Regions from separate parts of the Hoeflea sp. 108 genome, predicted to be linked through region 1. Evidence: riboswitches for the same ligand, from Rfam matches in the RefSeq annotation. Region 1 holds a riboswitch; the other holds the start of a gene.
The links. Region 1 has a riboswitch for cobalamin ahead of B015_RS0114480 (CbtB-domain containing protein). Riboswitches for the same ligand answer to the same signal wherever they lie in the genome.
Positions count from the first base shown of each region.

Region 2: another riboswitch for cobalamin. It lies ahead of B015_RS0112405 (aromatic ring-hydroxylating dioxygenase subunit alpha); the one in region 1 lies ahead of B015_RS0114480 (CbtB-domain containing protein).

Region 1 covers NZ_KB890024.1:2,914,418-2,917,813, reverse strand. Annotated here, with positions in the region: gene B015_RS0114490 (DUF1624 domain-containing protein) at 1-799, opposite strand, end outside; gene B015_RS0114485 (gamma-glutamylcyclotransferase) at 913-1,602, shown strand; cobalamin riboswitch at 1,671-1,867, shown strand; gene B015_RS0114480 (CbtB-domain containing protein) at 1,903-2,082, shown strand; gene B015_RS0114475 (CbtA family protein) at 2,099-2,878, shown strand; gene cobU (bifunctional adenosylcobinamide kinase/adenosylcobinamide-phosphate guanylyltransferase) at 2,871-3,380, shown strand; gene cobO (cob(I)yrinic acid a,c-diamide adenosyltransferase) at 3,380-3,396, shown strand, end outside.
Region 2 covers NZ_KB890024.1:2,521,775-2,525,170, forward strand. Annotated here, with positions in the region: gene B015_RS0112390 (ribonucleotide-diphosphate reductase subunit beta) at 1-711, shown strand, start outside; gene B015_RS0112395 (hypothetical protein) at 702-950, shown strand; gene cobF (precorrin-6A synthase (deacetylating)) at 947-1,705, shown strand; cobalamin riboswitch at 1,780-1,990, shown strand; gene B015_RS0112405 (aromatic ring-hydroxylating dioxygenase subunit alpha) at 2,098-3,360, shown strand; gene B015_RS0112410 (hybrid-cluster NAD(P)-dependent oxidoreductase) at 3,366-3,396, shown strand, end outside.

The DNA of each region.
Region 1 (3,396 bases):
CCTGACACGACTTGAGGAAGCCGACTTCGCGGGTCTCGACAGGGGCGGGGAAGAACTGCGCCCAGGCCCAGACCAGCGAAATCAGCACCGGCTGGTGGATGAGATAGAAGGCAAGGCTGTGGCGGCCGAAGAAGCCGAGCGGCTTCGACCAGATGCCGGGCTTGAGCCGCGCCAGCCTTTCGAACAGGCCTGCTTTCAACGCCAGTCCAGCCAGGCCCATGCCTGCCAGCACCGCGCCGAACCATGGGAAGACAGGCACGAAGTCGTTGGAGCGGGGAGCGACGGTGTTGAGGCCGACCCAAAGCAGGGCAGGATGGTTGAAGACGTCGTTGCGCAGATAGTTGGGGGCGACGATCACCAAGGCTGCGGCGACGAGCGTCAGCAGCGGCGGCAGGCGTAGGAAAACAAGGCCGACGACGCTGGCAAAGGCGATCTGGTGCAGGATGCCGAAAAAGATGAAGGTATCCGGCATGGCATACCATGTCGCGCCGGTGATGACGGCGGCGGCGGCAACCACCATCGCAAGCCGTTTCCAGAAGCCGCGCCAGCGGATGCCCTTGGCGTGGGCGAGCACCAGGCTTACGCCAACGAGGAAGAGGAAGCTCGAGGCGATCGAGCGGGCGAACAGCTTCCAGCCGCCGAAGGCGGTCATGCCGGGATCGGCATAGCCGAAGAACTCGAGATCCCAGGCGAAATGGTAGATGGCCATGGCGATGAGCGCTGCACCACGGGCGATGTCGATCACCTGGACGCGTGGCGTTTGGGCTTGAACTTGGTCGGTGGTCGGTTGCATCGTCATGGCCATTCGCTTCGGCTTTCGGGTGTTTCGCCGCCCATGCAGCACTATCATGGTTGAAGCGCGGCAACAGAGGGACTAGCCAACGTCATGCACAGGGTTCGGGGATGTCGGCAATGAACGGTCGCGTGATGTCGTTGACCGAGGAGCTGGTGGCGCGCTGCCACCGCGAGGTGGCGGATGCCGGTCCCGATCCCGACGCCCAGCATCTCGACGACGCCGATTATGCGCGCATGATCGACGAGACGCTGGCGGCCAATCCCGAGGAGGGGCCGCTGTGGCTGTTCGCCTATGGCTCGCTGATCTGGAAACCCGAGGTCGAGCATGCCGAGGAGAGGGTGGCGCTGGCGCGTGGCTGGCATCGTTCGTTCTGCATCAACATGACCCGCTGGCGCGCGACAAAAGCCGAGCCCGGGCTGATGATGGGCATGGATCGCGGCGGCCAGTGCAAGGGTGTGGCGCTGCGGCTGATGGATGGCGACCGGCGCGAGCAACTCGACAAGCTCTTCCGTCGCGAGATGACGCTGAAACCCTCGACCTACAAGCCGCGCTGGCTGACGCTGGCCACCGATCAAGGTCCGTTGACCGCGCTTGCCTTCGTCATCAACCGCGAAGGCCATGCCTATGCCGGGGCGCTCGGCGAAGACGAGGTTGTGAATCGGCTGGCCACGACTTGCGGTCATTGGGGCTCGGCGGCCGACTATCTCTACAATGTGGTCAAGAACCTGGAGCAGCGTTCGATCCACGACCGGCACCTGTGGCGGCTGCAGCATCTGGTGGCGGAACGAATCGCCGCGCGTGCCTGATCGCAGGAACGCCGCATTCGAGCGCTGCGGCGTCGGAATTTGGTTTGCCGCCCCATGCTTTTGTTTCTATAGTCGCAGCCGTCGTCGGTTCCAGTTTTTGGAATCAAGAGGGAATGCGGTGAGGGAGTTTTTGCCCAAAGCCGCGGCTGCCCCCGCAACTGTGTGCGGTTAGCTCTCCCCAAAGGCCACTGAAGCTTGCTTCGGGAAGGCGGGGAAGGGTGTCGATCCGCAAGCCAGGAGACCTGCCGGCGACGAAGACTTTATTCTATGCCCTCGGGTGGAGGGTGAAAGGACATTGAAATGAACACGGTTACTTCCGCACTCGGCACTGGCGTTTCCTCCCAGTCGCGCGCGATGCAGCTGGCGATGGCCGCGCTGCTCGGCATCTTCGTTGTTGGCTTCCTCGGGTTCTCGCATATGGAAGTGGTGCACAATGCTGCCCACGACTATCGCCACTCGATGGCTTTCCCCTGCCACTAACGAAGGCAATCCAACCATGTCTGTCTTTCGCAACGTCGTGTTCATCGCGGCGATCAGCGGCCTATTGGCCGGCGTGATCCTGGCCGCGCTCCAGACCTATTCAACCGACCCGCTGATCTTCAAGGCGGAGACCTATGAGAACGCCGGCGGCCACGATCATGCCGCTACACCCGCTCAAGGCACCGAGGCGACCGCACCTGCCACTACCGCGCAGTCGACTGCGCCTGCTGTCGTCGCACAGGTCCCGGCCGAGGAAGAAGCGTGGGCGCCTGCCGACGGCTTCGAGCGCTTTGCCTATTCGGCACTCGCCAACATCATCAGCGGTATCGCCTTCGGCCTGATCCTGGTCGCCGTTTCAGAGTTCGCCGGTGGCATCGCCAACTGGCGCCAGGGTGTCTTCTGGGGTTTTGCCGGCTTTGCCGTGTTCACCCTGGCACCCGGCCTCGGCCTGCCGCCAGAACTGCCGGCGATGCCCGCAGCCGATCTTGTCTCGCGCCAGATCTGGTGGATTTCCACGGTCGTCGCCACCGCTGCAGGCCTTGCACTGATCGCCTTCAGGAAATCGTTGCCGCTGGCGATCCTCGGCGTGGCGCTGATCGTTGCACCGCACGTCATCGGCGCACCGCAGCCCGAAAGCCACGACTCGCCGATCCCGGCCGATCTGCACCACAGCTTCGTCGTCGCCGTCACCATCTCCAATCTGGTGTTCTGGGTGGTTCTGGGCGCTGTCGCCGGCTTCGTGCGCAGCCGTTTCATGGGCGAGCAGCCGCAGGCGCTGAACGGTCGCCTTGCCTGAGACGCTGACATTCCTGCTCGGCGGCGCGCGCTCCGGCAAGAGCGCGCATGCCGAGCGGCTCATCACGCAGTTTCCTGCGCCGTGGACGTATATCGCCACGGCGCAGGCCTATGATGACGAGATGCGCGAGCGCATCTCCATTCATGTAGGGCGCCGTGGTGACGGCTGGCAAACGATCGACGCGCCGCTCGATCTGGTGGGCGCACTCGCCGGTCTGCCTGACGGCGCGCCCGTGCTCGTCGACTGCCTGACACTCTGGCTCACCAATCACATGCTGGCGGAGCACGATGTCGCTACCGAATGCGCGGCGCTTATCGAAACGTTGTCGCGTCCGCGCGGGCCGTGGTTTGTGGTGTCGAACGAGGTCGGGCTCGGCATCGTGCCCGACAATGCGCTGGCCCGCCGTTTCCGCGACGATGCCGGCAGGCTCAATCAGAAGGTGGCGGCTGTTGCCGACGAGGTGCTGTTTTTGGTCGCCGGCCTGCCGATGAAGGTGAAATGATGAAGACGATCGACGA
Region 2 (3,396 bases), 390 kb from region 1:
CTGCTGCGCCAGGCCTTCGAGGAAGCGATCCACACCCACACCTTCCAGTACATCGTCGAAAGCCTCTCCCTGGATGAGGGCGAGCTGTTCAACATGTACCGCGAGGTAACGTCGATCACCGACAAGGCCGCATGGGCCCTGAAACACACGCAGTCGCTTGACGATCCCGAGTTCAGGACCGGCACGCCGGAATCCGACCAGGCATTCCTACGCGATCTCGTCGCCTTCTACGTCATCTTCGAGGGCATGTGGTTCTACACGGGCTTCGCCCAGATCCTGTCGCTCGGCCGCCGCAACAAGATGGTCGGCATCGCCGAACAGTACCAGTACATACTGCGCGACGAGAGCATCCACCTCAACTTCGGCATCGACGTGATCAACCAGATCAAGCTGGAGAACCCGCATCTGTGGACCCGCGCCTTCCAGGAGGAAGTCCGCAGCATGGTCAAGGATGCGGCAGACCTCGAGGCAGCCTATGGGCGAGACACGATGCCTCGCGGCTTCCTTGGGCTCAATGCTGCGCTCTGCGAGCAGTACATGCACTTCATCGCCAACCGCCGCTGCGCCCAGCTCGGTCTCGCGCCGGTCTTCGCTGAAACCGACAATCCGTTCCCGTGGATGTCGGAGGCCATGGATCTCAAGAAGGAAAAGAACTTCTTCGAGACCCGCGTCATCGAATACCAGAACGGCGGAGCGCTGGCATGGGACTGACGCTCGGACGCCGGCAAACGGCACGGACCGCAAAACCGCTTCCGCAACCCGAGGAGGTCCTGATAGCCTGGTTGATGGCGCAGCCTGACGGCAGCGACCTGACAGCTGCGGTCAACATGGAGATCCGTCGTCTTGACGGCTATCGCGGCCCGCATCCCGGCCCCAACCGCTTGAAAGAGCTGTTTATCGAACTCGGTCGGGAACTGGCGGTCTCCCACATTTCCGGGAGGCTCCAATGAGAAGGAAGGTGCTGATCATCGGCATCGGTGCGGGCAATCCCGACTTCGTCACCGTTCAGGCGGTGAACGCCATGAACAAGGTCGATGTGTTTTTCATCCCGAACAAGGGCATCGGCAAGCAGGAGCTTGCCCGTGTCCGGCGTGAGATCCTTGAGCGTCACGTGCGGGACCGCCCCTTCCGAACCGTAGAGTTCAAGACACCCGAACGGCGCGCCGGCGACGACTACGAGCAGCTGGTGTCCGACTGGCATGAAGAGGTCGAGGCGACATACGGCAAGCTGGTCATGGAGGAACTGGACGCGTCGCAGACCGGGGCATTCCTGGTCTGGGGCGATCCGACCCTCTACGACAGCACCATGCGCATCCTCGATCGCCTCAAGGACCGCGGTGATTTCGAACTCGACTATGAGGTCCTTCCCGGCATCAGCAGCATTCAGGCGCTGGCGGCCCAGCACAAAGTCGCCTTGTGCGACATCGGGCGCTCGATCCTGATCTCGACCGGGCGTAGCATGGGCGAAGGTTTTCCCAACAATGCCGACAGCGTGGTCATCATGCTCAATGCCGAGAAGACGTTGCGGCAAGCCGACGGCGATCTCGATGTCTATTGGGGCGCCTATGTCGGCATGCCGGAAGAGGTTCTCATCTCGGGCAAGCTCAAAGAGGTGATCGACGACATCGAGCGTGTCCGCAACGAAGCGCGTCGCGCCAACGGATGGATCATGGACGCAGTGCTTGTGAAGCCAGCAAGCACCTGACGGCAACATGGCCGCTGTCGTCTTTGCATTCCGCCGATGTCGCTTTCGCGGCTTTGTCAGCGATGCTTCCGTGATCTGATCAAGATGTTCAAGGTGCCCGCCGGCGAAGTGGTCTGCGGGATAATTGGGAAGCCGGTTAGATCCCGGCGCTGCCCCCGCAACGGTAGCGAAGCTTGACGTCTCGACGGGAGAACCACTGGGCAAATGCCTGGGAAGGTGTCGGGACAGTCCTCAACAAAGGACAGCTTCGGAGCCCGGAAACCAGCCTCGAATTCTTTCAACCGACTGATCGCGGTGGGCGGTCAAGAGGCAGAGCGTCCGGGCATTTGAACCCGCGCGATCTTCCCCTCCATACCACCAGTTCAGTCCTTGTACCGCTAGCGAGGACGGACATGGACACGCGCAATGAAATGCTGAAACTCATCCGCGAACGGCGCGATGGCTTCAGCCTGCAGCAACCCTTCTACATCGACCCGGAGTTCTACAAGCTCGACCTCGAACTGATCTGGTATCGAGACTGGCTGTTCGTCGGCCACGACTGCGAGGTCGCCAAAGCCGGAAGCTTCTTCACCGTCCAGATAGGCGACTATCCAGTCGTCATCGTACGCGGACGCGATGGTCAAATCCGCGCCTTCCACAACTCCTGCCGCCATCGCGGCAGCCGCGTCTGCACCACGGAAAAAGGAACGTCGGCGCGACTGGTCTGCCCTTACCACCAATGGACCTACGACCTCGACGGCAAGCTGGTCTTCGCCCGCCAGATGGCAGAGAACTTCAACAAGGAGGACTTCGGGTTGAAGCCCGTCGCCTGCGAAAGCGTCGGTGGCTACATCTTCATCTGCCTGGCCAAGGAGCCGGCCGACTTCCGCCCGTTCCGGTCACTGATGGAGCCGTACTTCGCTCCCCACAATCTGGTCGATGCCAAGGTCGCTTTCGAAGCCACCATCGTCGAGAAGGGCAACTGGAAGCTGGTCTGGGAGAACAACAGGGAGTGCTATCACTGCGCGGCCAACCATCCTGAGCTGTGCAAGACCTTCCCCGAAGCTCCAACCGTCACCGGGGTTAACGGCGCCGAAAGCGATCCCGACATGCTTGCGCATTGGTCGCACTGCGAGGCGGCAGGGCTGCCCTCGCGCTTTCGAATAGACGACGAAGGACAATACCGCGCCACCCGCGCCCCGCTTCTCGGCAAGGCCGTCAGCTACACGACTACGGGCAGGCGTGCCGTGCGCAAGAACCTGTCCGACCAGGTCGCGGCCGACCGCATCGGCACGCTGTTGCTCTACCACTATCCGACGACCTGGAACCATGTTCTAGGCGATCATGCCGTCACCTTCCGCGTATTGCCGATCAGCACAACGGAAACGGCAGTCACCACCAAATGGCTGGTGCATAAGGACGCGGTCGAAGGTGTCGATTACGACTTGAAGGAGTTGACCCATGTCTGGACCGAGACCAACGACGAGGACCGCCGCATCGTCGAGGAGAACGCCTTCGGCATCAGGTCGCCGGCCTATGAGCCCGGGCCATATTCCGAACATCACGAAGGCGGCGTGATCCAGTTCGTCGACTGGTATGCGCGCTTCATCGAACCACGGCTCGCCGACGGGCAAAAGCCCGCCCTGCGCAGCGTCGCCAGAGGGAGTAGGTCATGAATGCCATGAGCGACCCCGCCCTCTATCGCCACCTCG